DNA from 3 places in the Aminipila sp. genome. Region 3 is predicted to be linked to each of the others. Evidence: riboswitches for the same ligand, from Rfam matches in the RefSeq annotation. Region 3 holds a riboswitch; each other region holds the start of a gene.

Region 1 (11,072 bases), on a different contig from region 3:
AAAATGGAAAGTTGTTCAAATAAAGTAGTTGTAATTTTTGAAGATTTCGGAATTGGAATTTCAGAAGAAGTACTTAATAAAAGGATATTAATACCCGGTACGCATACCGATTGTCAAGAGATAGACAAGGCTACTGAAGGTATAGTTCAAATCCTTAAACCAACAGGAAGTTTTGGGATTGGTATTCATTCAGCTTTTATGGTTTCTGAAAAAGTGATTTTTGTTACAAAATCTATGCTAGAGAATAAGGGAATAAATGAGATTGTTGTTCACTCAAGTAGTCATAAAGGCTGGGTAGAATATAATGAGCTACAAAATGATTTTGGTTTACTTCCAACTGGGACAAAAACTTTTATTTTCGTTGATCCTGAAAAGATTGATAAAAATCCTAAATATATAGATTATGAATGCAATGAGTCAAATTATTATGGAAGAATAATAAACAGCTATCTAAATGGGACTTACAATGGTAAATTGTTTAAACTGAATATCAAATTGTATTAAAAGGATATGTACATTGGAAAGGATTAACCTAATGCAAAACTATGATTACTATTTTGGTAGAGTAAATGAGAAACCAAAAACATCAAATTTGAATGGTGTACCAAAAGATATATTATTATGGGGTGGGAAAGAAGTAGGAGTTTCAATAGAGTTACTTGATAAATATATAGTTAATGTCTATTTTAAAAGACAAAAACAATATTGTATGGAGATAGAAGTATTTGATTACATCAACGGCCATAATCTCGATATGCTATTATCTGAAGAAATTGATAGGGAAAAAGCAATGTTTTGTTCGTACCAAGGCATAGTTATTCATTCAGAAGAATTAAGGAACTTACTTATGCAGAATATTTTGCGAGGAACCGCAGTTTGTATTGACTTTTCTTTTGATAACACCTCAGAATATTTGAAAATTAATCGTGATGAGGTTACTGAAAGAGCTAAAAGAGAGTTCCCTGAAATATTAAAAAGAATGATTTCTGCGGCATTTGAAGGATTATACTTGATAATATTAAAATCGATGGAAAAAAATAATAGTGTTGCAAAATATAATGAATTAAGGGAGAAATTAGATCCCGAAATAAAAATAATATGGAGTAAATTTAGTGAGTATTTAAAGGAAGGACTAATTGATGACGAAACCAAAGACCTTTTATATAGAAAATTAAATATTATATTTGAAGAAAAGGATTTTAAAGAACTTGCGTTAGAAATTTTTGTAAAGGCAATTGGATTTCTGATTTTAAAGAAGCAAGAATCATATTTAATGGAAGAGCAGGGAAGCGAAAAAATTCAAAATTTAATTATAGATATTTTTAGTCTTAATCAATCTGATAAAGTTGAAGAGAATAAAGGAAGAGAGTTGCTTAAGGCATTTTCATCATTTGGATATGAGGCAGGAGGAGCAATTTGGGAAAGCCATAAAATTTATTCTGATTTAAAGAATCTAACAATTGGTGCAAATAGATATCATCAAATATTTGCTGACATTCCCGTAGAACAAATCTATCTATACCATCTGTTCTACGGGCATAATGATATTTTAAATGATAAAAAATATAGAACGATTATGTCAGCTATAGGGAATTACTACATTAAATCTACGGACTATAGTTATTCGGATATTGCAAAATTTAATGAAACTTTCGAGTTTGGACATTTATATCATGATGATGAAGTGGAAAATATTATTTATGCTTTTGAGTATTTTGATAATGATAACATTTACCTGAATTTGAATTATATATGGGGGTTGGAGGACCAGCATAAAGTTATATCATTATGTCCCATTACAAATCTGGACATTATTAGATCTACTGAAAGAGAAAATTCGAAACTACTAATTAATATGAAATGTACAAATCAGAAAAACATTACTATACAATGTAAAGATGAATTGATATTTGACTATTTTCTACATGACATAGTCAAATACGAACACGATGGACTGAGTTCAAATAGTATGGATTTCTTTACTATGTACAAGTTTGATTATTTTTGTATGCCTGCAATAAAAGAGTTTGAAGAGCTAAGTGTGCCTATGATTGATATGGGGAATGAGCTATTTTATTCCCAATCCAAATTCAAGTACATAAAGCAAGATTTATATCTACTGCTGCCTATTGATAAAAAAACCATAGATGATTTGACAATATATTTTTCTAATCTTGATCAAGATAATGAAAAAGCAGTTAAAGAGTGCTTGATGAAAAACCAAAATAAGTATATTGAAAAATTATGGAAGGATTGTGAATTTAATATTAATAGAGGAGATGGTAATAAACAATTAATAGATTTTGATGAAGATGTTCAAAAATATTTGGATAAAATAATTAGATTAAAACAAGATAGTGGCAGAGAATTAATAAGTGATGAAATAAAAGTAGAAATGGAGAGGAAAACTAAGATTTTAATATTCAAGATTTTAAAGCAAGTGTACAATATTATCTCATTTTAGAACAGACAATTAGCAATTAAACAATATTTGTAATTATTGCAAAGCATATAAATAAAACGATTAGTAAAATGTTTATGATGGAAATAAATAAACGGGCTTATGAGATTGCAGTGTAAGAAGGAAAGGCGATAAGGGTCCAGCAACATATCGACTATTACATCAATAAACGTGGCTTATTTGGTAGCTTATTTTATGGATTCTATTGACAAATAAGCTACGGTTTTGATAGTATTAAAATGCATCAAAAGGAAACGAAAAGCGGCGGAAACGTTGAAAAGTGAGCAAAAGTGCGCTGGTATGCTATTAAGTGAAAAGTACAAGCAATTGGCTCATAACCCGGAGGCCTCAGGTTCAAGTCCTGACTCCGCAACCATGATAACATCCCTGAATTCTAACGGATTCAGGGTTTTTTAGTTTTTGGAATTGGGAGCTAAAATTTTGGTTTGACAACAAGTGTACAACAACTGGAGCATAATTGATTTTTAATATATATTTTGACTTAATTATAGAAAATTTTTATTAAAGCTGATAAAATTATCTTATTGTACTACGGTTTTATTTATTATTTGTGGCTCTACAGCGGTCTTAGTGGCTTTGTCCCTGACCTTTTGCCTGTGTAGTCCAAATCTTTCACTTTGGGGGAATATATCGCATGATTAAAAGGTCTTTGCTTATAGCAGTCTTAGCAATTTTAGTAATCCTTCTGTTTGCACGGGACGTCCAATCAACTCCCCAAACTTTAAATGCTACAGAACAGTATTATCGCACTTTTGAAGATGAGAATGGTTTCTGTATCAAAGACAGCATTCTCTATGCTTACGTAGGGAATGAAACTGAAATTACGATTCCTGAAGGTGTTACTGAAATATATGAATCTGCGCTATCATGGGATTTTGACCATGGTGTCAATTTAAAAAAAGTGATTGTACCAGGTACTGTTGAGAAAATAGACCAGGGAGCATTTGCTTTTACTGTGGCTGATACCATTATCATAAAAGAAGGGGTGAAGGAAATTGGAGAGTGGGCTTTTGGGGACAGTTATATAGATGAAATTTGGTTTCCGGATTCTTTAGAGCTAATCGGGGAGCAAATTATGGAAACGGAAGAAGGATTATGGGATACAAAGATTCACGTATCCAAAGATTCAAAGATTGCCTTGTATTTTGAAAAGTCTATGCCCTATGGAAGTGCAGAGTTGATTTATAACCAGTAAATAACCAGTTTCTCGTCCAACTGTAAATGGGCAAATTGCGTTTTCGACTACATAGTTTATAGTATATACACTTTTTACCTATAGACAGTTTATATTGACAGTTAATGGGGAAAATGATAGCATAAAGATTACAATTAAATAGTAAATTTATGTTCTGTCCTGGATAAAAGTTGGTTATTTTTATTATATGGCAGACTAAGAGGGAAGCAGGTAAAAGTCCTGCGCGGTCCCCGCCGCTGTATATGAAGAGTTCCATCAGATTGTATTTGTGAGGCTTTAATCCTCATAAATGACAAACCACTGAGCTATTAGCTTGGGAAGGTTGAAGGGAATGATGACCCATGAGCCAGAAGACCTGCATAAATTTCTAAAGTTTTCGACGGGTCATTCAGAAGACTTGAACAGGATGGTGTATCCACAGTGTTCACAAAAATTAATAATTGCAGAAAAACGGCTGTAACAGTAATGTTACAGTTTTTGTGTGTTAACGAGCAGGATTGTTTGGAGCTTTATAACGAAAATTTATCATAATGGAGGCGAGTGGAATTGAAAAAAAATACAAAATTTACGGCGGCATATAGTAGTGGCAAAGACAGCACGTTAGCTATATATAAAGCAATTGACATGGGGTTTGAACCTCAAAGTTTAATTATGACATATAATGAGGACAAGGATAGAACGTGGTTTCATGGCATTGGCCAAAATATGATAGACAGGCTTTCGGATTCATTACAAATTCCCATAAGGTTAATAATAACGTCAGGGAAAGATTATGAAATGAACTTTGAAAGAGTGTTAAAAGAGGAAAGAGCTAAAGGTGCAGAAATCTGTGTATTTGGAGATATAGATATAGAAGATCATCTAGCATGGAACACAGATCGATGTAAAAATGCAGATTTGAAGCCACTGCTTCCTCTTTGGAAGAAATCAAGAGAACAGGTGGTTTATGACTTTATAGACAGTGGATTTATAACGTACATCACCGTTGTAGATACAGAAAAAATGGATGCAAAATACATAGGAAAACAGTTGACTAGAGAACTGGTTTTAAAGCTAAAGTCTGAGGGTGTGGATGCATGCGGTGAGAACGGAGAATACCATACGTTTGTATGTGATGGACCACTTTTTAGGAAACCTGTTGAATTTAATCCAGGTGTTCCGATTTTTGACGGCAGATATGTAAGAATAGATATTTTATAGATTGCTTATAGCAAAACCCAAAACCCAAAACCAATAAGTCTTTAGCAAGTATGGAGGTAACAATGAAAACTGAAATAGCAATTTATGGAAAGGGTGGTATAGGGAAATCTACTCTCAGTGCAAATATATCAGCGGCACTTGCTGACTCAGGCAAGAGAGTATTACAAATTGGGTGTGATCCAAAGCATGATTCAACCAGACTTTTGCTAAATGGGAGAAGGATAACAACCATTTTAGACTATATCAAAATAACAGGAGCGTTAGATTATAAAAGAGAAGACATATTGTTTGAGGGATATGGTTCTATAGGATGCGTGGAAGCAGGAGGACCTGAGCCGGGAGTTGGATGTGCAGGAAGAGGAATTATTACATCATTTGAACTTTTGGAGCAGTTTCAGGTAAAGAAGGACTATGAAATAGTTCTGTACGATGTTTTGGGTGATGTCGTATGCGGGGGGTTTGCTGTCCCCATTAGAAGAGAGTATGCAGACACTATATTTTTAGTGACCTCAGGGGAATATATGGCTATGTATGCAGCCAATAATATCCTAAGGGGCATAAAGAATTATGACAGTGGAAAGCCCAGAGTTGCGGGACTGTTATACAACTCCCGTAATATTGAAGATGAAGACAGAAAAGTTCATGCCTTTGCAGCAGCAGTTGGCCTGCCAATTTGTGCTAAAATTCCAAGAAGCAATGTCTTTGCAGAGGCGGAAAGAGAAAATATTACGGTTGCAGAACTTATTTCTCGTAAAATGGTTGTAAATGAAGGGGCGGATATTAATCATGAAGAAAAGAAGATTGATGAAATCTTTAAGTCTTTAAGCAGAAATATAATAGAGGGTGTTCCAATGTATAAAGCAAACCCGCTTACAGATGATGAACTGGAATCCGTTATTTACCAGACTGTAAAAGGGGACGACAGAAACCAGTTCAGTAAATGTAATTCAGAGGAAATGGAAGAACCCCTAAAACAACAGCGTATAAGAGGGCAAAAAGAAAAACATTCTGCCGTAGATGAGGCTACATCATTAAACCGGTATTTGTCAAAGAATGTTATAAGAAATGAGCCTCTGCATGGCTGTGCATTTAATGGGGCTATGACTATGAGCATCCATATCCAGGACGCCGTAATATTGGCACATGCTCCTAAGAACTGTGCCTATTTGTCCTATCAAAGTATTAGTTCCTCAGGCCGACGTAGACTTTTTGAACGGGGATCATTGATGCCTGTTTCCATATCACCTAATTTTCAATGCACAGAAATGAACGAGACCGATATGATTTTTGGGGGTATGGAAAAACTTATTGAAAAGATCAAAGATATAAAAAAAGAAAAACCTAAGGCTATCATAATTATCAGCTCATGCCCAGCGGGGATTATAGGGGATGACATTGATCAAGTAAAAGATTTAGCAGATAAAGATACGCCAATACTTACGGTAAAATCTGATGGAAATTTGTCAGGAGATTATTTACAAGGCATGCTCTTATGCTATACTGAACTGGCAACTCAGATCATAGATAGAAACATTAAACCGGAGAAAAAAATAGTAAACATTGTATTTGAAAAGGTTGTTGCAAAAAATACAGAAAGTAATTTTCAAGTTATTGAAGAATATTTAAAGCAAATGAATGTAAAAGTAAACTGTAGGTTTCTTTGTAATACAACATTTGACAAACTGAAAAATTTCTGTAGGGCTGAATTGAATCTACTTGCATATAAAGACTATACTGGTATGATTCTGGAAAAATTCTTTAAAGAAACATATGGCTGTAAATTTTTTGACAAGCAATTTCCTGTGGGATTTGCTGAAACTGCAGAGTGGCTTAAAGAAATAAGTACAGTAATGGGAGAATGGGACATAGCGGCGAAAATAGTTGAAGAAAATACAATCGTTTATAAGGAAAGAATGAAAACTATTAAAGATACGTTAAAAGGCAAAAGACTTATGATTATTACATATAATCATAGTCTTGACTGGATACTGACGGCGGCCATTGATGCAGGAATTATAATTGTAAAAGTATGTATACTCAACTTTTCACAGGATGAGGGATTTAGGACTCAATTGAATCCTAGTTTTGTCATAGAAGAAAATTATGACAAGGAAAACCGGGAGAGCGATATAGAAAAATATGAACCGGATATTTTATTGTCTAATTATGAGTCCGGTAAAGCATATAAAAACTGCATAACCGATACCATACCTATGTGCCCGGATGCAGGTTTCTTTTCAGGGTGCAGCATGGTAGAAAGATGGGCATCTTTAATAAAATTAGATTTACAGGGAGAATGGAAAAAAGATGAACGATTATTTAAAAAATATTACACCAGATAGTTTCTCAGGCATTGTTTTTGGACTAGAAGGAATTTCTAAAGCTATCGTTTTAATCAATGGACCGACAGGGTGCAAGTTCTATCATTCTGCAACTTCAGATAATCAAAATACAAAGCAGTTAGAACTAGATCCCTTAAACTATCCTGAAAAGTGGTATTTCGGGCAACTCAGAGTCCCGTGTACCTATCTGGATAAAAGAGATTACGTGTATGGAAGCAAAGATAAAATTGTAGAAGCCTTAACTTTTTTTAAGAACAATATGGAGTTTGATATAATCTGCATAGTTAATTCACCGGGAGCATCTTTAATTGGTGATGATCTGAAGGGAATAGCAGAAGAACTGTGTGAAAATATTCCCTGCGTATTTATCCAGACACCTGGCTATTCAAAGACAGTATGTGAGGGGTTTGAATATTCATTAATACAATTGTTCACCCAGCTCTTGGAAAGAGGGTGGATAAAGCAAGAAACAGGCAAAGAAAAGCCGGGTAAGAGCCATAAAAAAATTGTGAATCTTATTGGAATCTCCATCATACATAAACACTTTGAGGGAGACATACAAGAATTGAAACGTCTATTAAATATGTGCGGTATTCAAGTAAATGCAGTTTTATCCTGTGACTTAACCATGGAAAGTATAAAGAAAGTAGGAAGTGCAGATTTAAATATTGTTATAAATGCAGAGTACGGACTAAATATAGCAGAGTATCTAAAGCAGGAATTTGGAACACCTTGTTACCTGTGCCAGGGGATGCCCGTGGGATTTAAAGCGGTTGAGAGTTTCATGAAAGATATTTGCAGATTTTTAGAAACGGATTATAAGGGTATGGAAAAGTTTTTGGAGGAAAGTGAAAAAGCAAGAGCCCGGGCATATATATATTTATCCAGATTAAATTCATTAACCGGTCTTCCAAAAGGTGTGCCCTTTGCAGTGGAAGGAAATTGGTCGGAGTGTTATAGCTATGTAACTTTCCTTGTAGAGTATTTTGGCATGGTGGCAGAAAGCATATCTATATTAAATGCTCAGTGTGATTCCGGAAATATGGAGATAAAGTTGAGAGAATTTCTAAAGATTCACAGTATGGAGGAATCACTTCAAAACAACATTTTAGAGACCAATAGTGAACTGGTATTTGCTAATGCTAATACCATAGCAAAGTTAAAACTTAGAGAACTGAGTTTTAGCGGCATAGAAATCTCTTTACCAACCATGGGTTATATAGATGTAATCCCTAAAACACATATAGGAATAAAAGGGGCACTGCTTTTAATAGAGCAGGTTATAAACGGCATGATGTTTTAATAAAGAAAGGGACAGAATTCATGAAAAAGCTATTTTTAGTATCATCTTTTAAGGATGTAGCCGACATATTTGTAAATTTTCACAAGGACTTGAGCGGCAAAACAGTAACCTTTATACCTACCGCAAGCATAGTAGAAAAATTTGCATTCAATGTGACCACAGGTAAAAAAGCACTTGAAAAAATGGGTTTAATTGTTGATGAACTGGAAATATCAACGGCTACAACTGCTGAAATAATTTCCAAAATCAAAAATAATGATTTCATCTATGTGACAGGAGGAAACACCTTTTTTTTGCTGCAGGAATTGAAAAGAACTGGCACAGATAAAGTGATTATTGATGAAGTTAATTCCGGAAAACTTTATATAGGAGAATCTGCCGGAGCTGTGATTACATCATCGAATATTGAATACATAAAAGGAATGGATAGCATAAAAAAAGCACCGAGTTTAGAAAACTTTGACGCTTTAGGTTTGGTAGAGTTTTATACTGTACCACATTTCACCAATCTACTATTTAAGAAAAGGACGCAAAAAATAATGGATACCTATTCTTCCACATTGAACTTATCTCCCATTAGCAATAACGATGCAATATTAGTTAGTGGCAACGAGGTAAAAAAAGAAAGCAACTGAATAATTCGCAACACTATTTATGAATAGCAAATATACCTACAACCTTATTACAGGTTTCACAGAAATACGCATCATTAAATTTTTCGTCACCTAATAAGCTCATATCCGCAGCATCTATGTTTTTTCCATTACCTCTGTCCCAGGCTTTTAGCCCTTTTTTATCAAACTCATTTTGCGGATACCATGTAAATTCCCCGCACATTTGTTTTCCACTAAGGATTATTCCACCTTTAGACATTTCTTTTCCACAAATCGGACAAATCATATTTTACCTCACAATTTATTTTTAGTATCACTTTGCTTTAGATTTTTTATAATTAAGTTTAGCATAAGGTATAATAGGCAAAATTTCAAGATAATCGGGACAATAATTGGAAAAAATCGATTAAGATGCGATTTTAAATGTTTAAAACAAGTAATAAAAAATGATGTATAATGTCAGCCAATGTCGAAAAAGAGAAGAGGACAATAACCCCTAAAGGTTATAAATTAAAGTATAATTATAGTATTAAATAAAGTTTAATGTAATACTGGTAACATTGTATTTACTCGTAAATGAAAATACTTTTTAATAATAGGTGTTTTTAAAGGGGGACATTATGCAGAAATTCATGAAAATATTGCTAATACTTACTTGCGTGGGTATTAGTGCAGCTTTGGTCTATGGAGGAGCATCTAATCAAAAGAGCCCAGAAGAAATTGCAGATGAGTTGTATAGTTCATGCAATAATCCAGGAAATCCTTCAATCAGTGTATTGGTAGCAAAAGATGGTGAAATAATTGTTGAAAAATCATATGGTTTAAGAAATGTTGAGACTGAAGAAAAAGCTACACCAGCAACTAACTACCGACTGGGCTGTATAACTAAACCATTTACAAGTATGGGGATACTAATACTAAAAGAAAGAGGTCTTATTGAATTAGACTGGCCCGTCAATAAAGTACTCACTGATTTCCCAGAATATGCGAAAAATGTCACGATACGAAATTTACTTCAAAATTCTTCAGGGCTGCCTAAATATGAAAGCTTATGGTCTAAAAATGGAGCAACTTTTTATGATAAAGATGTATATGAATTAATAAAAAAGAATGATAAACTTTTGTTTCATCCAGGTTATAGAGTTGAAATAGATAATGATACTAATTTTGCAATACTTGCATTGGTTATTGAAAAAATATCGGGAATGAAATATCAGGATTTTATGTCTGAGAATATATTTAAGCCGCTTGGAATGAACAATACAGTAGCCCTTGTGGAGGGGTACAACACTGTTCCTGAAAGGGCTTATGGTTCAGTCCGAAAGGAACAAGGCTTTGTTGTTGAAGACCAGTCTGCGTACAGCGCTGTACTGGGAGATGGGGGGATATATTCAAATGTTCATGATTTATATCTTTGGGACCAAGCGTTAGAAGGAAATAAAATAGTAAGTGCTGAAACTACAGAAGAAGCAATGAAAACTGACAAAGGTATCAGTGAACCGTATTTTTATGGGTCATACTATAGTTGCGGTTGGCATTTGGAAACAATGTGGGGACATCCAATAATTCAAATAGGGGGTGAAACTATTGGATTTACTGGGCACTATATCCGTGTTCCGGAAAAAAAGGTGTGTGTAATCATTCTTACAAATTATGATCAACATTGGGGTGTCGTAGAAGATGCGGAGAAGCTAGCTAAATCAGTATTATAATATAACTATGTATGTTTAAAGAAAATGGCAACTCACACGAGTTGTCATTTTTCTCTTTTTGAGGAAAATAGTCTTTGGATAAAGAATGCTATGAATTCATATAAATATAGGTTAAAATTAAAGTATGAGGTGATACGTTTGAATATAAATTACTATTTTAGTTTTGTACTTTTTATATCAACATTCGGGTTGGGTTTTATTGGATATTTTGCATGGAAAAGAGA
Region 2 (11,072 bases), on a different contig from region 3:
TTCTTTTATCTTCCTGTTTTTTAGTTTTACTCTTTTGTTCTGTTTTATCTTTTGATTCTTTATTTTCTGTAACGCATTGTACATTTTTTTCATCATCTATTTTTGCGATGTTTTTAGCTAATTGTTTTTTATGATCAAAATTACCTAATCTTGAAATCATAATTCTTTGTGCTTGAGGGGAGCCGGCTCCATGCATAGATTCCGTTAAATATCCTACAGCACCTGTTCCCAAAGTAAGATTTTCAATCAAACGTAAAACTCTCATACGATTTTCTGTACATATGGAGTTCACTCCGCGTAAATATTTATTCACATAATGTCCAATTTCCTTACTGTTTAAATCCATTGCTGAAGGTTGAGATACCATAATACCTCCAGCGATATCTTGAGCAAGTCGCCCCATCTCATAAGGGAATCGAGTAACATTTTGCTTACATACATTCGCTAACATCAGATCAATCAGGTAAGCACCGGAAGGGGTAGGGGAACCCTCATAGGCGCAAGCTAATGCAGAGGAATAAATTGTTTCATTTAATTGAGTCATTTCAATCAACTTATCTTTGATATGAGAAGCCTTTGCTGTGCCGCTATAATCTGCAGACAGTGCACTGGCTCCAATGAGTACATCACCTACACCAACTTTACAAGCATAGCTTGCTCTATGGTGCCCGCCAAAGCGTTCTACCAACATGCCACTAAACTCTGTTTCACCATTTAAGAAAATGCGGTCATTGGGAACAAATACGTGATCAAAAACAACAATTGCTTCATGCCCGCCAAATTGACTGTTTCCTACATCAATATCACTTTCTTCCATTTTTCTTGTGTCAGAGGATTGACGACCATAAATAATGGTAATTCCTTTTGTGTCTGTAGGAACTGAAAAACAAATGGAATAATCTTTATCTTCAGGCTTCATAGCCATGGTAGGCATACAAAGTATTTCATGAGAATTTACCACACCTGTTTGGTGTGCTTTACAACCAGTAACATATACACCATCTTCTGATCTCTCAACAACATGCATATAAAGATCAGGATCAATCTGTTGGCCTGGTGATAAACTACGGTCTCCTTTCGTATCAGTCATCGCTCCATCAACAATCAAATCTTCCTCCTGAACATAATTTAAGAACTTTATAAAATTATCCAAATAGTGGGTGGAATGATTTTTGTCAACTTCATAAGCCGTACTGTAAACGGCATTAAAAGCATCTTGTCCTACACAGCGTTGAAAACAGGAACCTGTTTTCTGTCCCAGCATTCTTTGTCTTTTAACTTTTGTAACTAAGTCTTCTTTGCTTTGAAATATATGATTAAAACGATTAATTTTTTCTCCAGTAAGGTGAGATTTGGTTGTCATTAAATCTTCATAAAGAGGATCTAGCGCTAAATCATAAGTTAGTGCAACCGCATTTAATGAAGGTTTAATAATAGGGTGATCCACAGGATTTTTTACCTTTTCTCCAAACATGTATACGTTCAAATCTAATTTTCGCAGGCTATCGATATATTCTTTTCCGGTTTTCATTGTCATAACAATATTTTTTCCTTTCTAATATACTCACACTTATTCTTAATATTGAATTCATTTATAGTTATTATTTGTTAATATCATTTTGTTATACTAAAAGGCAGGAATTTTAAAAGTTTTATTATTTGTTTTGACAAAGGGATTTTATATAGTGAAGCCAGACAAGAGAATTAAAAGTTGACTAAGTGATTGGTAAATGTTATAATTAAAAAAAATCGCGAGGGAGTAACTTGCCAATATGGTTCGGTCGTCGTCATTACGGATAATTCCCGGTGGCCGAGATACATGCGTATTTAGTGAGACTCGATTGGACGTTAGTTCAGTCGATTTTTTTATGCCTATAATTCGAAAAAAGTATAAGGAGATGTATCATGAAGAAATACGAGTTGATGTCAGTTGAAGAAGTCCTAAATGATCTTAAAACAGGGAAAGACGGATTGAATCGGCAACAAATAGCCCAAAATAAGGAGCAGTTTGGGGAAAATAAGTTGCCAGAGGAGAAGTCTGTTCCACCAATCATTGTGTTTTTTAGCCAATTTAAAGATTTTCTAGTAATTATCCTTATAGCTGCGGCACTTATATCTGCTGCCATGGGAAAATTTGAGAGTACTATGGTTATCATAGCCGTGTTAATTCTTAATGCAGTGTTGGGGACTGTTCAACACATTAAGGCAGAGCAGTCACTAAAAAGCTTGAAAACGCTTTCATCGCCAAAGGCTAAAGTTATACGTAATGGTGAGAAAATTGAAATTCCATCCGCAGAAGTTGTAGTTGGGGATTTACTGGTTCTGGATGCAGGAGATTATGTATCTGCCGACTGCAGAGTTATTGAAAGTTTCAGCCTGCAAACTAATGAAAGTGCCCTAACAGGTGAATCACTGAGTGTAGAAAAATATACTCAGCCTTTAGATAGTGAGAAGACAGCGCTGGGAGACCAGATTAACCGAGTATTTTCCAGTAGTTACGTTACTTATGGACGTGGCCTGGCGGTGGTGACTTCGGTAGGAAAAGATACTGAAATTGGTAAAATCGCAGGGCTTATTGCTTCTGCAAAGGAAAAAGCTACACCATTGCAACAGAGTTTAGATGCCTTTGGTAAAAAACTGGCTATTTTGATATTAGCCATCACAGTACTGGTTTTTGCACTAAGCCTATATAGACAAAGTCCTGTAATGGATGCATTGATGTTTGCGATTTCTTTGGCTGTTGCAGCTATACCTGAAGCACTGAGTTCTATTGTGACAATTGTTCTTGCGTTAGGAACCAGAAAACTTGCTTCGGAAAATGCGATTATACGCAAACTGCATTCTGTTGAAAGTTTGGGTAGTATTTCTGTTATTTGTTCAGATAAAACAGGAACATTGACACAAAACAAGATGACAGTACAACAAATTTATTTAGATCACACACTGGTGAATGCAAGCGAGGCAAATATTGAAGATCCGTTGACAGATAAACTGATTTTGGCTGGGCTACTGTGTAGTGATGCAGTTACATCGGAAGATAAGAGTATTGGAGATCCCACAGAAATCGCACTTCTTGATTTTGCTGAAAAATATGACAGGGATGAATTGATTGTAAGAAGTCAATTCCCAAGGATTTCTGAGCTGCCTTTTGACAGTGACCGCAAGTTAATGACCACACATCACGAATTGGATGACATACCAGTTGCCTTTACTAAAGGGGCTTTGGATGTTATTTTGCGAAGAGCAACACATATTGAAACGGCGGAAGGAGTTCGTCCGATTCAGGAGGAAGATATTCAAGCATATGAAAAAGTTAATTTTGAATTATCCAATTCAGGATTGAGAGTTCTTGCATTTGCTTGGAAAGAAATGAATGGTGAAAATCTTGAAATGCAAGACGAGTATAACTTAATTTTGCTTGGTATTATTTCAATGATGGATCCACCCCGTGAAGACTCGGCACAGGCTGTTGCAGATTGTATTCAGGCGGGCATCAAACCAGTCATGATTACAGGTGACCATAAAATTACGGCAGCAGCAATTGCTCGTCAAATTGGTATTCTTTCAAAAGATGATCAGGTCATTGAAGGGGCAGATATAGAGGATTTAAGTGATGAAGAGTTAGAAGCACTGGTACCTCATGTTGCAGTATATGCCCGTGTTTCTCCAGAACATAAAATAAGAATTGTTTCTGCATGGCAGGCATTAGGTAATGTTGTTGCCATGACCGGGGATGGGGTAAATGATGCGCCAGCTTTGAAAAAAGCCGATGTAGGTGTGGCTATGGGAATTACCGGAACGGAAGTGTCCAAGGATGCGGCAAGTATGGTATTAACTGATGACCGGTTTGCAACGATTGTAAAGGCAATCAACAATGGCAGAAGTATTTACGGTAATATAAAAAATGCTGTGAAATTTCTTCTATCTGGTAATACAGCGGGTATTATTGCTGTTCTGTATGCTTCTTTATCGGGGTTACCGGCACCATTTGCACCGGTACATCTATTATTTATAAATTTATTAACGGATAGTCTTCCGGCTATAGCAATTGGTGTTGAACCTGCACACGGTGAATTGATGAAAGACAAGCCGCGTGATGTATCAAAACCTATAATGGACCGAAGATTTGCAATTGAAGTTTTACTACAAGGTATTGTGATAGCCATAGTGACCATGACAGCCTATCATATTGGCACCGAAGCAGCTGGACATGAAACTGGGATGACCATGGCTTTTGCAACTCTAAGTTTAGCCCGCTTAGTGCATGGTTTCAACTGCCGCACTGATGCACCGCTAAGCCTTAAAACATTCTTTATGAATAAGTTTAGTTTCATGGCTTTCTTTGCTGGTACACTCCTGTTATCAGCTGTACTGGTACTAGAGCCGTTGCATAAATTATTCGAAGTGGCAGATTTGACAGGGAATCAAATGGCAATTATTGGAATACTAGCATTTGTTCCTCTGGTAGTAGTACAAGCTGTAAAAAGAATTATTAAAAGATAGAGCTGGGTCAAAATAATTGTGTCCGTATGCAGAATTTAGGTGGCGCTGAAATTTAACAGCGGACAATGTGGCTTCATATAATAGAATAAGCTGAATGACTGTGCTTATTTTATTATTTAAAAATTTGGAGGCATATTTATGAATGACTTTTTATATGGTTTGACAGGATGCATTGTTACGCCATTTGAGCCTATATATAGTGAAGCCAGACAAGGCTTTAACAGAGCAATACAGCAATATCCCTTAATTATAGTATATTGTAAGAATAAACGGGATGTATCAAATGCAGTGATTTGGTCGAGGAAACATTGTGTACGGATTCGCATACGTAGTGGAGGTCATAATTACGAAGGATATTCAAATGGAGATTGTACTTTAGTTATTGATATAAGCGAAATGAACCATATGAGGATTGATGAATGTAAAAAAAAGTTATATGTTGAGAGTGGGGTAACCAACAAGCAGGTATATGGATATGTATCCTCAAAGAAATATCCTTTTCCAGGTGGCACCTGCCCATCCGTTGGAGTAAGCGGATATTCTCTGGGTGGAGGCTGGGGACTTTCCTGCCGCTATCTTGGGCTGGGTTGTGATAGCTTGGAGAAAATAGAAATGGTAAATTATGAAGGGGCAATTATTGAAGCAGACCGCATAAATAATTCCGATCTTTTTTGGGCTTGCCGTGGGGCAGGTGGCGGAAACTTTGGTGTCATTGTATCGATGACCTTCAAACTTCCTCCACGAGTTAATAAAGTTACCCTTATCGAAATAGATTATCAAAATGTCACTTCAGAAGAGCAAGAAGAATTTCTTCATATTTGGCAGAAATGGCTTAGAACTGCCGATAATAGAATTACGTTGATTTCCAGAATCTATAACTCTGTCAGTGATGGCTTGGCTATGCTGGTAAGAGGGATATTCTATGGTGAACCGAAAGATGCAAAGCGAATGATGGCTGATTTCCTTGCACTTGAAGGGGCAGAATACAATATTGAGTATGTTACTTTTCTGGAAGCGGTTACCATTATTGGTAGTGTATATCCTTCCTCAGAAAAATTTCAATCCGTAAGCCGTTTTGTTCTAAGATACTTTAATTGTAATGAAATATCAGAAATTGTAGGATTAATCAAAGCGCGCCCTCAAGGGTCTGTATTTGCTGGTATTTCAATGTATGCACTTGGGGGTAGAGTTGCAGAGGTCGGAAGAGATGATACAGCTTTTTTCTATCGCAAGGCACATTTTATCATTTGGCTGGAGTCTATATGGGAAGAACGTAAATATGCAAGTAAAAACAGGAAGTGGATCAGTAATCAATTTCCATATCTTGAAGCAGTCACTACAGGCTCATACGTGAACTTTCCTTATGGAAAGCTTCCAAATTATTTAGAAGAATACTATGGGAATCATGTAAATGAATTAACACAAATAAAAAGAAAATATGATCCGTTAAATGTTTTTACATTTCCACAAGGTATTAAAGCAAGTTGCCATAACCGTTCAAAATCACCTATATCAAACTTATTAATGAAGGATGATGAAGGTATGATAAACCAACCAGATGGTATGAGCCATAGAGGATTCCGATATGTATCAAAGAAGGAAAGATAATATCAAATGGATTTGTAAAAATGGGGTACTGAAACTACTTGTATATTTGCAGTCATAAGCAGTCGCTACGCTGTTGACACTAACCCTATTTAATGGTAACCTATAAGTAGATATAAATTGGAAAATAATTTAATAAATCATTTTATGTTCTGTTTTAATTTGTTTAACTTATAAATTAGGATGGCTAAGAGGGAAGCAGGTGAGAGACCTGCGCGGTCCCGCCGCTGTAAACGAGGAATTTTTCTAAAATACCACTGAGAGAATCTTGGGAAGGTTAGAAAAGTGATGATACGTGAGCCAGAAGACCTGCATAAAATGAATAAAGTAGTATTCCGCGGGAAATCGGCTATACTGATTTAATATGTACATATTTAGATGTGATACATGGTTTTTTTATTTGCAGCAAAAACGGACTGTAGTATTTTTTTACTACAGTTTTTTTGTGCTCAAAATATAGTTGTGTGGCTGGTGCTTTACTTTTTCGGGAGAATACGGGTTTTATCTAATCTAAAAAATATAACGCATTATGCGATGATATAGATAAGAATAATAGAAGGAGAAGAGGAAGCAATGTTTTTTGAAATGAATAAAGTAAAAAAAGCGCTAGTGATTATATTAACCATTGCCATAATTTTTACAGGTTTTTGTATACCAGAAGCCGGTAACATAAATGTGTATGCAGATGAAGTCACAACGGGCAGCTCTGGTAACACTAGTGAACCTTCAGCAGGTGACGGGAGTAATGAAAACCCTTATGTCATAAAGACTGCCGATGAGCTGGCATGGTTTGCAGAGGAGGCCAATAAAAATCTGAAACTATGTGCCGTTCTGGGTGCTGATATTAATATGGGTGGGGAAAGCCGCCCTTGGACACCAATTGGTACAGGCGTTGATAGTCAAAAGCCCTATACTGGAGCCTTTGATGGGAAGGGTCACACTGTTAGCGGCATCTATATCAATTATGAAGGAAAATACCTTGGCTTTTTTGGAAACCTGGGTTCTGGAGGTATTGTAAAAAATCTCACAGTAAAAGGGAAAATTACCACCAATGCTGACAGAGCTACATACAGCGGAGGAGTTGTTGGATGTGCCAATGGTGGCAGTCAGATTGTGAATTGTGCCAATTATGCTGCTGTGAGTGCAAAGGACGGAACAACTGTAGGCGGGCTTGTAGGCGGCACAGAGGGTAATGCCAATAACAAGGTTAAGATATTAGGCTCTCTCAATGTAGGATCTGTGTCAGGAAAAATGATGGCAGGTGGTATCATTGGAAACGCTAAATTTGCTGATGTCAGTTACTGTTATAATAGTGGAAATATTAGTGCTTCAGGTTCTCATGTGGGAGGACTTTTAGGTTACATAGCTAAAATCTATCCTTCCAGCTTGCATAATAGTTACAATGTTGGAAGTGTTAAAGGAAGCAGTAATGTGGGTGCACTGGCTGGATATCCAGATGGTATCTCTACTAAAGTTAGTGATTGCTACTGGTTGGAGGGTTCAGCAGAAAAAGGCTTTGGAGGTACAGCTTCAATTTCAGGTACTAATGAAGTTAAGACTGCTGCAGACATGAAAACGGCAGACTTTGTTATGTTGATTAATGGGGCAAATTCTCCACAGGAATCTAAGTTCATAGCGGTTGAAGGAGAATATCCTGTTCATCAGTGGCAGCAGCCAGCCATGAGTGACGAGGATGCAGTGGCAGCAGCAGTGGACGCTTTGACTATGGATACTTCAAATCCAGTAAAGATTAATCTCACCCTTCCATCCACTGGAATCAATGGTACAGCCATTTCATGGAAGTCAGGAAATGAAGCAATTATTTCCCATGATGGTGTTATTAATCCTCCTGATGCAGATACAAAAGTTACTCTGACGGCTACCGTATCTAAGAATGGAATAGAGAAAATAAAAGATTTTGTTTTTACAGTAGCAGCCGGAAGTGACAGCCAGGATAAAGAAACTGTAGATAAAGCTATTCAGATTTTATCTAATAACATGATTCCAAAGAATGGTACAGATACAAATTTTATTACTTTTATAAATAGTACTTTGGAAAAGAAGAACATTACAGGGGTTAATGTAAAACTAATAAATCCGGGTACACCTGCAAGAGCGGATGTGGGAAGTATAGGGGCAAATGGAGAACTTACATATTTTTATCAGGACCCGTCAACACTGGGTTACAGTACAGCCTTCGTTTTTATTAATGACATTAAGCTGACTCTCTCTAAAGGGAATGTCAGTAAAGAGATTACAGTAAAAGCACGACTGGATTGGGATGAAGGTCAAGTGAAAGATTGGCTGAATAAAGCGGTGCTGTATACAATTGATTGGGAAAGTATAAAGCAGAATAATTCAGATCAACAAGCTGTTACGGATTCATTAAGCTTACCCGTGCGTAAACGTGATACAAAAAACAATTTGCTTGCAAATCTCACGTGGAGCAGCAGTGATACCGGTGTAGTACAAATTGCCAAAGGAGAGCTTGGTAGTGACAATCCGATTGTGGCAACAGTCAAGCATCAGGCAGAGGATAGGGAAGTTGTTCTTACGGTTTCTGCTGAGAGTACAAAAGCACTAGGCATCACTGGCACAAAAACCATTATACTGAAAGTGAAGGGGGATGGTAAATCTCTATCTGAACAGGGAAAAATGCAGGCAATGCTGGATAAACATTATACTGAAGGGTGCCTGACTCTGGTTTCTACAGGCAAAAAAATCATAGGTCCGGTCAGTAGTGATGTGATGATACTAAAGCATTCTAGAGACTGGTTTGATGCCGAATCGGGACTGGAGTTTGATTCAAAGATTACAGATCCTAACTCTGAGAGCAGTACACGGCGAAATTATGATTTTACTGCTACCATTTCCGATTCAAAATATGCTGATTCAGGATATCCTAGAATCAATGTATACCGCCCGCTGCCAGGCCAAAGCCCAGCAACGGTCAACGTAACAGTAAGTATGACTAAAGTCAGTGACAAAAGTATCAGCGCCAGTAAAAAACTTACTTTCCAGATTGCCCCATGGGAGCAGAAGGAACTGGACAAAGCCATTGCGGATGCAACAGAACTGATGGGTAAGGCAAAAGACGATTATGCCACAGCCCTATTGAATGGTACGAAGAATACGGCAGATAATATAACCGAAAATCTTGCTCCATTCCGTAATGTTACATTAAAGGATGGCAAGCCAGTATTCAGTAACAATATTAGTACTTCTGCAATTGGTCTGATTGCCGATGAATACCCGGGGTACGATCCAATGATGGTGTACAGCGGAGGATATCGTACCTTTAAATCCAGTCAGGAAAATACGATTTCCAATGAAATGCTTCAGCTGATTGGGAAGGTACCAGAAGACAAGCAGATAACCATAACTGCATGGCTTACACACTCAGAGCTTGGGAAATATTGGGCAAAATATGGAGCTGCAAAAAATGCCGCTTCAGAAGATCAAGAAGCCTACAAAGCTTTCAAGGATTTTTATAAAAATGAGGTAAGTGCTACTTATACGGTAAAAGGTACAGGCGGGGAACCAGATCCTTACGGTACCAGTGCGGATATCAATTTTGCTTTTTCTTATGATGGAAATTTTGAGGTGCAGCCAGTTCCAATGAAAGTAGAGGCAGGTTATGCAGCCAAGTTTGGTATAGGAAGTCCATCAACGAACCCTACCGTTTTAGATGCGGCAGTTATGGCTCATAAGCAAAAGTATGGGGATGCATTTACATCCGATTCAGCTCAAAACTATATGGATGGGGTTTTGACCAAGCTTTTTCAACATGATGTAACAAATACCTTTTTTGGTCATTACATCAATGGTGTATATAGTGCAGACTATGCTAATTCAGCGAAACTAAAAGACAATGATGTGGTACATGTCTTTTGTTACAAAGATAATAATGGAGATCCTGTAGCTAATTTTTACAAGGATGGCAACTTCGTTTCTGATATAATTACAACGGACGGTTCTCTGACTTTGAATTTAATGAAGGCAAAGGGATATAAAGAAACAAAAGCAACCCCTGCTGATGATGTACAGGTAGGTGTGATGGACAAAGATGGCAAGTTGTCTGGTGATAATATTGTGGCTATGGTAAAAAGCGATGTTGACGGCAGCTTTACTCTTAAATTTATAGAAAATGGAACTTTCTTTATCATGTCTGACCACACTTGTGATGGCAAAGATATGCAACCTGCATGGTGTAAAGTCACGGTGTCTGGTGCAATGACGGAAGCAGAGATGCGTGAGTTGGTGGAACAGGATAAGAATGTTCTGGCGATAGATGGTCTAAATACGGATGGGACAACCTCTTCAGAAATTCTAGGGTTAGCTTCTCAGGGAGCAAGTGGAAAAACCCTGATTAAATGGGAGTCAGATACTTCTTCCGTTATAACAAATAAGGGACAAATTATCAGAGATTCACAGAATCACACGGTTAAGCTAAGGGCAGTTATATCCTGTGGTAGTGTGAGCGAAAGCAAAGACTTTACTGTAAACGTTTCTGCACTGACAAATGATGAAGCTGAGAAAAGTCTGAACGAAGCAAAAGCAAAGCTGACAACTGAGGCACTTGCTCCAGTTGAATATGATGGACTTGATCTGGAAAGCAAGATGTATCTGATTAATTCAAATGAACTGGATACAATTCTGATTACAAAAGCCGTAGCCATTATAGACAACCCGGAGATTAAAGTAACTCTTGAAAGCTCTTCCAACAGTGCTGTTGATGCTGACGGCAAAATCACATATGGTAATACTGAAGTAACCGGACAGGCTGTATTTAAATTAACTGTTGGAAATCAAACGCAGAATCATACGGTTGATGTAAAAGTTCCAGCTCACATGAAGAATAAAAAAGAATATATGGAGGAGGTTGCGAAAGGTTTAACTTTTGAAAAGATAAAGGGAGAAAATGATACAAAAGACGATATTAAATGGGCGCTTTTACTTCCAAA
Region 3 (11,072 bases):
TAGTGGGATATCCTGTCTCCTGTTATCAATGATTCTCAGGAGGTTCAGAAAGATTTGAATTTCCAACGTGTCAAAATATCCATCACTATCATTAATATGTGAGGGTATATCCATCTGCATAAGCACCTGTTGAAATTTATCAGCATAGTTCTTCTGCCCTCTCATAAGTATGACTATATCCCGTTTAGTCATGGGTCTTTCTACACTTTTCTTCACATCAAATATGATTTTCCCCAAGGACTCCTTTATCAGCCTGGCTGCTATAAAAGCTTCCATTTCTGCCGATTTCAGTTCTCTTATTTCCTCGTCAACCTCCATATCTTCTGTTATTTTCTGGTCAACTAAATGCAGTTCAGCCAGGTAGTCAAACTCTCCTTCATAGGAAATCCCCTTATACAGTGCTGCTTCCGCATCATATCCTGCCATAAGCTTGGAAAACAAATCATTGACAGCCTTTATCACATTCCCTTTACTTCTAAAATTAAAATTTAAATCAATTTTTGCATCTAGCTCATTTTCTTCTTTCTTAAAGTTCTCATACTTTTCCATAAAAAGCTCAGGTTCTGCAAGCCTGAATTTGTAAATACTCTGTTTTACATCACCAACCATAAACACATTATTATCACGCTTTATAGCTGTAATCAGGGTATCCTGTATCACATTACTATCCTGGTATTCATCTACAAAAATATACTTAAATTTATCTCGATATTCTGCCGCTGCCTGGTCATTTTCCAGAATTTCTAAAGCATAATGCTCTATATCATTAAAGTCTATTAGCTTCTTTTCTTCTTTTTGTTCTTTGTAATGTTCACTAAATTTCTTTACTAACATTGCCAAAGTTTCAGCATGAGGATAAACCTTATTCATGTCCGCGATTTGTTCCGTTAAAGGCCGCATAAAATAGTCTTGCTTTATTCCCTTAAGTGCATCTTTACAACGCTCACGGTATATTCCTGCAAACTCTTTTACTTCATCAAAAGCCTCTTTTTCATCTTTAGTCGTTACCATTCTTACATATGAAATCTTACTAAGTGTCTCACCAAACTGATCAAAATCTCCTGCCTGAAAAATATTTATTGCTTCGTCTATTGAGACAAAATCCTCCTTGCATTTTACTGCAAACTTCACAGCTCCCGCCTCTTCAAAGATTTCAATGGATTTATCATAATTTGCCCTTGCATAAAAAAGTTCCTTTTTTATGTGTTGTTTTATTTCTTCAAACATTTTTGACTGTAAGAATTTTTCTTCATCCATGACCAGATTTTCTACACTTCTGTCCAGCCATTCCCATGGTTCAGGTACGCTTTGAATGGTCTTATACACTTCCAAAATCATTTCCTTAACCAAGTTTTCATTCTTGGTGGAAGCATAATTATTTAGGAATTCAATAAATTCATGACCGCCCTTATCAAACATTTCCTCAAATAAATTATCCATAGCCTGTGCCTGAAGAATAATCTGTTGGGCCTCATCACAGATTTTAAAGTTCGGATCAATTCCTATAACATGGAAAAACCGCCGTATAACCTCCAATGCAAAAGCATGGAAGGTACTTATATTTGCCTTATATATAAGGTTTAACTGTCTACGCAAAAAAACTGTATCCCCTGAATTTTTTTCAATTTCAGAGGTCACAGCCTGGACTATTTTTTCTCTCATTTCTGCCGCTGCAGCATTGGTAAATGTAACAACCAGCATTTCATTAACAGAAACACCTTCATTTATAATTAGCTGTTTAATTCTTTCGACTAAAACAGCCGTCTTACCCGAGCCTGCTGCTGCCGCAACTAGCATATTTTTATTTCTAAGCTCTATTGCTTCCGCCTGCTTTTCAGTCCATTTCATACTTAACCTAACCTTTGCTTTTATTGCCATTTAGATAAAATCTCATGTTTTAATTCCTTAAACATCTTTACATAAGTCTGCTTTGTTTTTAAGACTATATCCCTTGCGATTTCTTGATTATAGGCATGAGAAACATTATTTCTAGAAGCCAGTGCCTGAATCCATGTTTCTTCTTCCTTTATCATTCCTGCATTGTAGGCAGTCTTTATAATCATTTTGGGTGAACCAGTTCTTCCTTCTTCATATCCATGAAGTTCGAGTATTTCTTTCATAGCCTTCCATGATTGCTCAAAACAAATTTCGTAAAGTGCCACTAATCCTGTCAGGACAACATTATCATAAGGTTCATCATACTTAAAAATATCCTCTAAATTGCTTAATGCCTTAGAAAAGTTTTCAAACTTTTTCATATATAAGTACCCCTTCCCTATGGATTGATTTTAATAGTTCCTGGTCTGCAGGTCCATCTAAGTTTACAATATCAAAAAAAAGCAAAGTGTTGACATCTTCCTCTATGTCCAGCATAAAGGATGCAATATCTCCCCCTGATACTGCAAGATCTATGTCACTTCTGTCTTTAAAGTCGTTCCTTGCTCTTGAGCCGAATAAGATTACTTTATTCAGTCCATGTTTTCTTGCCAAAGAACAAATTTCATCTGTCACATTGTCTTTTATCCCTGTTTTTTCAAACACTCTAATTCCTACTTTCCTAAGCTTCTTTCAATTTTAAACTAACCTCTCTCTATTCTATAAAGAATCCTCAGTTATTTCAACAATAATTTGTATTTATATGAAATTAAGCTATCACAATGTAACTTAATCCTAATTCAGAATGCCTTATTAATATATAATTCATAAAATTTGAATAGACTATAACGATTCTTGCCATAATTCCATACACTTCTGCACTTTTAAGGTATAAATTCTACCATTTTTCTTATCTATGTGCATATAAGAAACACCTTAAGCTGGCAAAATGCAAACTTAAGGTGCTTGGATAGTTATTATTCAGATTATTCTTTACTTATTGTTTGATGTAATTTGCAATCATAGTAGTTGCTTCTGCTCTTGTGGCGTTGTTCTTTGGATTGAAGCTGTATGAACCTAAGTTATTTTTCTCTCCGCTTATAATGGCTGCTTTCTGCATAGAGGTGACTGCATCCTTTGCATAACTTGCTATCTCATAACCATCAGCAAACTGTACTGCTTTGTTTGTATTTGCAAGGGATTTTTTTGAAACATTTGCCGCATACTTTGAAATCATTACCGACATATCCTGCCTTGTAATATTGGCATTAGGTGAAAACTTTTCATTACCTGTTCCTCCTGCAATGCCATTTTCAACAGCCCATGCTACTGCTTTTGCATACCATGCTTTTTCAGACACATCACTAAACGCAGAATCTGTGTACTTGCTTAAATCGTTACCACTCATATTGGCAAGAATCTGTACAAATTCAGCCCTAGTAATCTGACTGTCTGGTGAAAACGCAGTTGCACTCTTTCCTTTGATAATGTCCCTTGCCGCAAGATATAAAATATTCTTTTTAGCCCAATGACTTGCAGTGTCTGCAAATTTTACCTCATTATAGCCTATGACATAGGTTGACCAGTGATTATTTTCCATAATGAAATGCTTGCTGTCATCACTTAAATGACCATTATTAATTATTTCAAGACTTCCATCTGGCTTCATCCAGTATGCCACTACAGCTTCCGACTGCTCGCCACTGACAAGTGTATATGGAACTACAGAGACTGCCTTCCCTCCCAATTCAGAAATAATTTTATTTCCCTTTTCTGCAGTAAACTCATATATAGGTCTGCCTTTAATTTTTGATTCAAGTGCATTTTTTGCTTCCTCTGTAACTCCTGATATACCCGTAACCACTGTTACTGCATCAGTTTTTGCTATAGTTATCTTAAGATCCTCCGTTACACTGTTTGCAAAAGTTTTCAGTATATCTGCATCAAAACTTACTTCTCCTACTAAGGTACTTATTGTCAATCTGTCAACACCGGTTTGTAGTGCTGTCACAGATGCCTTTGGTAGAATAGTTTCAATAGATTTAGCTTTAGAATCACTTGTTACATTAATAATTATTTCCTTTTCAGAAGATTTGTCTTTCTTCACAGCCTCTATTAATTCATCTATAGCTTTTTTTATATCTTCTGCCGATGGCTTTACAATAGCTTTTCCATCAGAATCTACTGTTGCTTTTACAGACACCCTAGCTTTTATACTTACACCGTTTTCAGATTCTTGCTTATATGCTTTTCCTCCCCATTTCTCAGAACCTTCTTCTTTAGTATAATCATCTGTATAATGCCATACAATACGGTCCCCATTCTCAAGAAATTGCTCATTAAGTCCCAAAGACGGATGAGTTCCATTAAGAGTATACATCCATCCAGAAAGTTGTCCATTTGTAAATTCAGCCAGTTTTACGTCCTTATATGTAATGGAGGAAACATAATTTCCTGTTGGGTTTTGCCACTTCATCCCCGCTTCCTTTAGTGCCTTTTCAAATATATCACGAACCTTGGCATTTACATCCACTGTATAAGCTGTTTTGGCAATCCATGTTTCCAGATTGTTAGATTTCAATGTGTGCTTTTCACCCTCTTCTCCATGAGATGAATCACCCAGCAAAGTAAAGTAAACAGTTATAGTATTTTCTTCCTGTACCGGTGCTTTAAGGACTGTTACAGGAAATTCCATCTGTGCCGCTCCGTATGTCGCAACCAGTGTCAGTACAGCCCTCTTGCTGCTGTCAAAACCCGTAATCGTTATGTCCTTAGAAGAAAGCCTTTTCGTTGTTCCATCGCTTAAACTTGCAATAAAGGACATTCCTGACAAGTCAAGTGTATCCCCTATGTAATATGTGTTTTTATACTCCCCCAAAAGTTCAAGGGCATACGCCACAGGCTCCTTGCTGATTTCAGGATATTTTTTCCCATTAACCCAATTTTTCAGGCTGCCTTCTCCCTTGTTCAGAAGCTCCGTAATTGTTCCATCTGCCATTTCAGATGTAGTGGCCTTCCTTGCTAGTTTCACACAATCTACACCCATGGGATCATCTGTTCTGTTATAATTTGTTTTTGCAACTCCAGATGGTACACCTTCCATGCTTTTACTTGTATCAATATACTTAACTTGATTATTGGATTTATTTACAGTGGTGCAACTTGTATCCACACATCCAACTCCACCAATTGCACGTTGTGCACCACAATTTTCCCGATAATAATTATTTTCAATCACGTTGCATTTATTTAATGACGCCATATATCCAATGATACTTCCTACATTTGCATTCTCATCAGTTGCTTCCACAGTACCATAAAAATGATTATTTCTTATATATGAATTTGACCAGTTTTGAATACATCCTGGTTCTGCTCCAAAGAGACCTCCTACATTATTTGCTCCCTTCACTACAGCATCTACATAACAGTTCTGAATTGTTACACAAAGAGTATTTGGAGCTGAGTCTGCCTGATATCCTTTTCCAATAATTCCACCCACATAACTACCAGTAGAGGTAATACTTCCGCAGAAACCACAATTCATCAAGCTGAACGGCCCCATGCTCTGACTCTTACCTGATACAATACCACTGGCAGCTCCCGTGCTATATAAATCTGCATAGCTTACACAATTAATAATAGTGCCACTTATTCGTCCTGCAAATGATGCTACATTTCCCACAATTTCTCCGGTTTCCTTGTCTTTACCCATAGTAACGCCTTTTTCAATGACGCAATTTGTGATATTAACCGTATTTCCTCCTGAAGCACCTCCGTCAATGAAACCACTACCTCTTAAATTTGAGCCACTTTTAACAGTAACATTTTGAATATTTATTGTATCAGGGCATCCTTTTGCGTAGCTACCGCCAGTTCCTATATTATAATCTCCGTCCTCTCCGTAATCGACCACATAATCCGAAACAAGGAGATATCCCTTAAAATACGGTGCATAAATTTTAAGATTGCAAACGGTACTCTCACGAACATAGCGGAATAAAGGTTTGTTGGCACCCTCCGCATATGTTAAAGTAAAATTGCCTCCGTCTAACACTCCAGAAAACGGTTTTAAACTTACACCTTTATCATCACCGTTGCCACCGCCTATTGAAGCCCAGTCAGTATCAAGCACAATATCGCTAGTCATTTTAAAATGCATATCTGCAAAGCTGTAGCCCTGATTAACAAAATCTTTTAATTTCGTTAAATCTGCTTGACTGGCAAGCTGCCATGGACTTTCCTCCGTTCCACTGCCTTTCCATGCTTTTAAAACTTCCTCGGGATATGCCACATCTGGCTTATCCACATAAACAGCAATTGGTTTGTCATACAAACTAGTTGTATAATTTTTTCCTTTATATGTATATGTAACAGTACAATATATCCACTGCAATCCATAATATTTATCTGTTTTGGGTGTATATGTTATTGACGAGTTTACATGACTAGTACTAGTACCATTCTGTATAGTCCACATATAACTGTACTTTCCGCCCAAATCAATGCTTGATGCAGTTACCTTAAGTGGTATTACCTCAGTATCTCCCTGTTTATAATAGAATCCATGTGTATATTCTCCGAAAAACCCTTTATTTTTTTCTGAAACCTCTGGTACTTCAACATCCCAGTCAACAATTGGTGTAGGCTCTGCTTCTACAAGTACAGAAACCAGTTCTGAAGCTGTACTTTTCCCTGTATCAGTATTGGTTGCCACACAATAGTAATAAGCTGTTCCTGCTGATTCAGTAGTCGGTACATATCTAACAGCATTTGCCCCCTCTATGGGAGTTCCATTGTCACTATTGTTTTCCTCATTTTTATACCACTGATATTGCAGATTTCCTCCTGCACTAGCATAAATCTCCAGAGCTGCTGCATTATCGTTCTGGATATAATTAGCACTTGCAGGTTGTAACAGGATAGTTGGCTTTTCCGTAGCAAGTTCTTTTTTTAAAATCAGAGTATATGTATTGTCTACATAATTCTCATCTTCTTTATGAATCACTATCGGAACTTTTGCCTGCCCCTCCGCATCAAATTCAAGTTTATCTGCAGTTAACGCCATTTTTTGTCCGCTTACCGCATCCTTTCCACCTATAGTGATTGTAGAGCTTTCTGATTTGGCTACAGGTGTTATATCAATATTCTCCTGCCCTGGCTTCACATAAACCTCATATGAATTTGCCCATGGATTGAAATTTTCTTTTGCAAATCCGTCTACAGTTAAGCTAGTAAAAATTGGTTTTCTTTTGATTGCAATTGTAAATGTATTGATAAATTCATTTAGATTCCATGAATTCTCCATTCCAATACGAATATTACTTACATTTGATTTAATATGAATATTACTAGGCACTCCATATGAATAATCAAGTCCATTGTTAGTCCATTTATTATCTGCAAAACTTCCATAAATCCAACCTAAACCTTCTATATTATCTTCCATGTAAATTGAAGAATAAATGTCACTTACATCCTCAGGAATTGTCAGGCTGTATTCCTTCAACTCTTTGTCAAAAATAGGGCTCAACATACACGGTGAACTCATATCTTCTTTCAAAGCTAATTCAACTTTGCTGAATTCTGGTGCTTTATCTAGTACATTAACCACACATGCCGGTGCAGCCGCTGTAATCGTAGCAGTTTCAGATGGTTTTGCTGAAAGTACATAAGTACCTGATGTTGGGAAATTCAGAATAATATTTCCAGATTTATCACTGATACTTGGTGAAACAACTGCAGATTCACCTTCCATCGTATATGCCATAACTTCATATCCAGTAAGAGCTTTTCCGGACTTAGCTTTGGCTAAATCAAAATATGCCAATTTTAATGGAAAATCTTTACCTTTTATAACCGTTGTTTGTAAAGCAGCTTTTGCCGAAAAAAAGGAAGAAGTACTCTTATTATCAACAAAAACCGCACTGGCAGCTTTATCTTTTTCACTGCAAATAGTGGCAAAAATCTGAAAATTCTTTGCGTCATTATTGCTAGGATTTGGAATTTCAAATTTTGTGTCACTAACTAATGAGGTAAAACGGTATCTCATCCTAAATAATATAGACTTATCCTGCTTTTCAATTCCCCACAGCTTTGTTGCACTGCCTTCACTACTTGCATAGCCTTCCGTACCATCGATATAATACTGCTCATGAGCACAGAGCATTACATCATCTATGGTGATTTTGTTATCACCATCTTTATCCGTTACGTCTAACTTTTTCTGTACTATTAGTTGCCCAGACTTATCCTTTAAGATCTGTCCTTCTGCGCTAACTGTTAAATATACGGGAATGCTTGCTTCTCCTGATTCATCAGCCCACGATATATCTGGTAACGTTCCCAAAATAAAAACTATTACCAAAAGTATGGATAGGCATCGCCTTCTAATGTTAATAAAAATACTACCTTTACATTTTCCCATTTTAGCTTTCCTCCTTAATTTTACCTTACTACATATAATTCTGATATCTCGACATTTTTACAAATTCCTTTATTTGTCCTAAAATCACTGGATCTACTCGCTTGCTCACTGAGATGCACTCGTTTACCTATTGATTTCATTCCTTAAAATAAATTTTTATTGTTGATTCTGGTATATATCCTGGCAGGTTCTATTTCATTGGTGATAAAATCAGGACTTTTCTGTATCAATTCAAACATTTCTCCCGGTTTCATGTAGGGTTTCATAATCTCTGCCACTAATGGGAATAACTGTGTTTTTTCACCGTAAAAATCTATCAGCAGCATCCAGTGTTCATAGATTTCGTTTTCACTCATAGCTTTAAGCAGCCATGCAGACTCCACCTCAATATTTTTCTCAAAGAATTGCATTAAAGTATCTTCTAAGCCATAGGGCACTGTTTCGGGTTTTCTGAGTTTTATTTTTCCTACGTGTTGTTCTCTGCGCAAGGTCATACCCATGGTCTGTGCATCAATGATTTCCATTATCTTTCTATCTAAAACTATATTTTCCTCGAAAGGTGCAATCACAATTCCATTTATTTCTGCCATGGAATCGATTATTAAATATTTAAGCTTGCTATATGGCATTTCAACGAGCTGCTCTTGTCTAAATCTGCCTAAATTTGATTTCTTATGTAGAAATGCAGGAACAAACTTTCTTCCGTCTCCTGTCATTAACAGTGCAAAGTTTTTTGGGCCTTCTTCTTGTTCTTCAGCCGCATCTGGAATCCATAGCACGGATTCATTGAGCTTTTTAAAAAATTCACTCTCACACTCTTGAGTTTTCTCCTGTATAAACTGTTTAAATAATTCGGTTAATTCTGTTTTTCTTTCTTCCATGTTATTCTTTCCTCCCTGCTTGCATATATAAAATATCTTGTGAACCAAAAAGAGCTGTGACTTAAATAAGTCACAGCTCCGTTTTTAACTGTCTATTTTAATGTACTCTAAACCCGTGCTATAAAAAACAAGCACGTTATAATCAAGCCTTCACCCTAACCGAGGTATGTTTAAAACTTATGTTTGTCTTCTGACTTGCGTATCATCATCTTTTGCCAGTCTTCCCAAGGTTTTCACTCAGTGACTGCCCTTTTTTCAGGGCTAAGGCTCAGACTCCTCGCTTACAGCGGCGGTACCGTCCCGGACTTTAACCGGTGTTCCATCTTAGCCATTAGCAGTTTTACTACTAACGGAACATAAAATACATTATTACCCAATATTCACTTTTTCACTATTGAATTTATACTAACAACAAATTTTCAGTTTGTCAATATGCCAATGACTACTTCTGTTATGGTAAATTTCCTTCTTATGCACTAAAACATCCATTTTTTTTGTTGCTTTTTAAAAGTCTATTAAAACCTACAATACCCGCAAATAAATAAAACACATTTAAACTAATATACTGAAGCCATTCATATATACTAACGGATAAATTCAAATATATTTCTCTCGAAATATCTATTCCTAACGCAAAGGGAAATAAGTATTGTATATAATTGGAATTTATATTATATACGCTTGAAAATATAAGCATGATTCCCGAAAGTACATACATAAACTGTCCCATTACTTTAATTTTTAAAGTAATGCCGCCAAAAATTACTGCCCAACCAAATATACCTAATAAAGCCGGGGCATAGATTAGTACGCTAAATAAATATTTAACTATGTGCGTTATGTTTATAATATTGAATAAACTAGCAAAAACAACGACACATAACTGAGCAATAAGACAGATTGCAAGATTGGATATAATCCTTGCAAACATTAAAAATATAAAATTACTTTTTGTTAATAATTTTGACTCAAGTATCCCGCTATAATACTCACCGCTAATGTTGAAAACATTTACTTGTATAATGAAATAACTAAATTGCCAATATGTATATCCAATTAACACTAACATACCTTCGTTGGCAGCACTGACATCATACCATTCGGATATTGCATTGCTGTCATTAACAAGTACAATTAATCCATACACCCCAATATTTGCAAGAATGTTTATTAGCAATGCTATCTTACTTCTAAATTGTCGGAACAAGTCATACTTTAGTTCATATACCCAAGGAGTTAAGTTAGTAGATACAAATTTTCTCATAATTTTCTATTAGCTCCTTTACTTCTAAATGTTCTGTTACTCTTCCCCTATTTTGACCAGCTTTCACAAATAGGTAATCATCTGCAACTCCAGACAGAAAATTCACATCATGAGAGGAGATGATTATTGATACGTCTTTTGTTTCCTTCAGCTTTTTTAACAACTCCTGTAATACTAAAACCGAATCAATATCCAGCCCCCACGTTGGTTCATCAATCAATAATATCTTTGATTGTGCGCATAATCCAGCTAAAATGCAGACTTTTTTCTTTTCTCCTGAAGAAAGACCTTCAACTAGTCTATTTAAGTAATCAAGGATTCCAAAGTCCTCTGCATACTCATAAATTAAAGCTTTCGATTCACCTGGACTATTTCCCTGTAAAATACTATAATACATCATATTTTCAAAAACTGTATTCTTAAAGTATAAGCATCTGTCTCCAGACAAAATCATAGTCACGTTATCTTTTGCCCATTTGTCATCCAGTGATTTTCCATCAATCAAAACACAACCATTCGTAGGATATAATAATCCGCATAATATTTTTAATATGGTGGTTTTCCCTGCTCCATTAGGTCCTACTAATGCATGTATGCCTTTATCCAACGTCAGCTCCATATTAAA

Evidence for each region. Region 3 has a riboswitch for cobalamin ahead of RTW14_RS10965 (enhanced serine sensitivity protein SseB C-terminal domain-containing protein). Riboswitches for the same ligand answer to the same signal wherever they lie in the genome.
Region 1: it holds a riboswitch for cobalamin, as region 3 does, so the genes downstream of both, RTW14_RS15190 (diphthine--ammonia ligase) here and RTW14_RS10965 (enhanced serine sensitivity protein SseB C-terminal domain-containing protein) in region 3, are expected to answer to the same signal.
Region 2: it holds a riboswitch for cobalamin, as region 3 does, so the genes downstream of both, RTW14_RS09340 (immunoglobulin-like domain-containing protein) here and RTW14_RS10965 (enhanced serine sensitivity protein SseB C-terminal domain-containing protein) in region 3, are expected to answer to the same signal.

Annotation. Positions count from the first base shown of each region.
Region 1 is NZ_DAMBYD010000011.1:96,954-108,025, reverse strand. It holds gene RTW14_RS15205 (HD domain-containing protein) at 1-504, shown strand, start outside; gene RTW14_RS15200 (hypothetical protein) at 536-2,464, shown strand; gene RTW14_RS15195 (leucine-rich repeat domain-containing protein) at 3,117-3,677, shown strand; cobalamin riboswitch at 3,841-4,054, shown strand; gene RTW14_RS15190 (diphthine--ammonia ligase) at 4,224-4,877, shown strand; gene RTW14_RS15185 (nitrogenase component 1) at 4,940-7,219, shown strand; gene RTW14_RS15180 (nitrogenase component 1) at 7,185-8,522, shown strand; gene RTW14_RS15175 (peptidase E) at 8,543-9,157, shown strand; gene RTW14_RS15170 (PF20097 family protein) at 9,171-9,422, opposite strand; gene RTW14_RS15165 (serine hydrolase domain-containing protein) at 9,757-10,848, shown strand; gene RTW14_RS15160 (histidine kinase N-terminal 7TM domain-containing protein) at 10,987-11,072, shown strand, end outside.
Region 2 is NZ_DAMBYD010000006.1:31,873-42,944, reverse strand. It holds gene RTW14_RS09355 (4-hydroxyphenylacetate 3-hydroxylase family protein) at 1-1,537, opposite strand, end outside; gene RTW14_RS09350 (cation-translocating P-type ATPase) at 1,906-4,503, shown strand; gene RTW14_RS09345 (FAD-binding oxidoreductase) at 4,642-6,111, shown strand; cobalamin riboswitch at 6,239-6,439, shown strand; gene RTW14_RS09340 (immunoglobulin-like domain-containing protein) at 6,682-11,072, shown strand, end outside.
Region 3 is NZ_DAMBYD010000007.1:71,820-82,891, forward strand. It holds gene addA (helicase-exonuclease AddAB subunit AddA) at 1-1,878, opposite strand, end outside; gene RTW14_RS10950 (HI0074 family nucleotidyltransferase substrate-binding subunit) at 1,869-2,258, opposite strand; gene RTW14_RS10955 (nucleotidyltransferase family protein) at 2,245-2,541, opposite strand; gene RTW14_RS10960 (S-layer homology domain-containing protein) at 2,873-8,302, opposite strand; gene RTW14_RS10965 (enhanced serine sensitivity protein SseB C-terminal domain-containing protein) at 8,446-9,183, opposite strand; cobalamin riboswitch at 9,348-9,557, opposite strand; gene RTW14_RS10970 (hypothetical protein) at 9,653-10,447, opposite strand; gene RTW14_RS10975 (ABC transporter ATP-binding protein) at 10,425-11,072, opposite strand, start outside.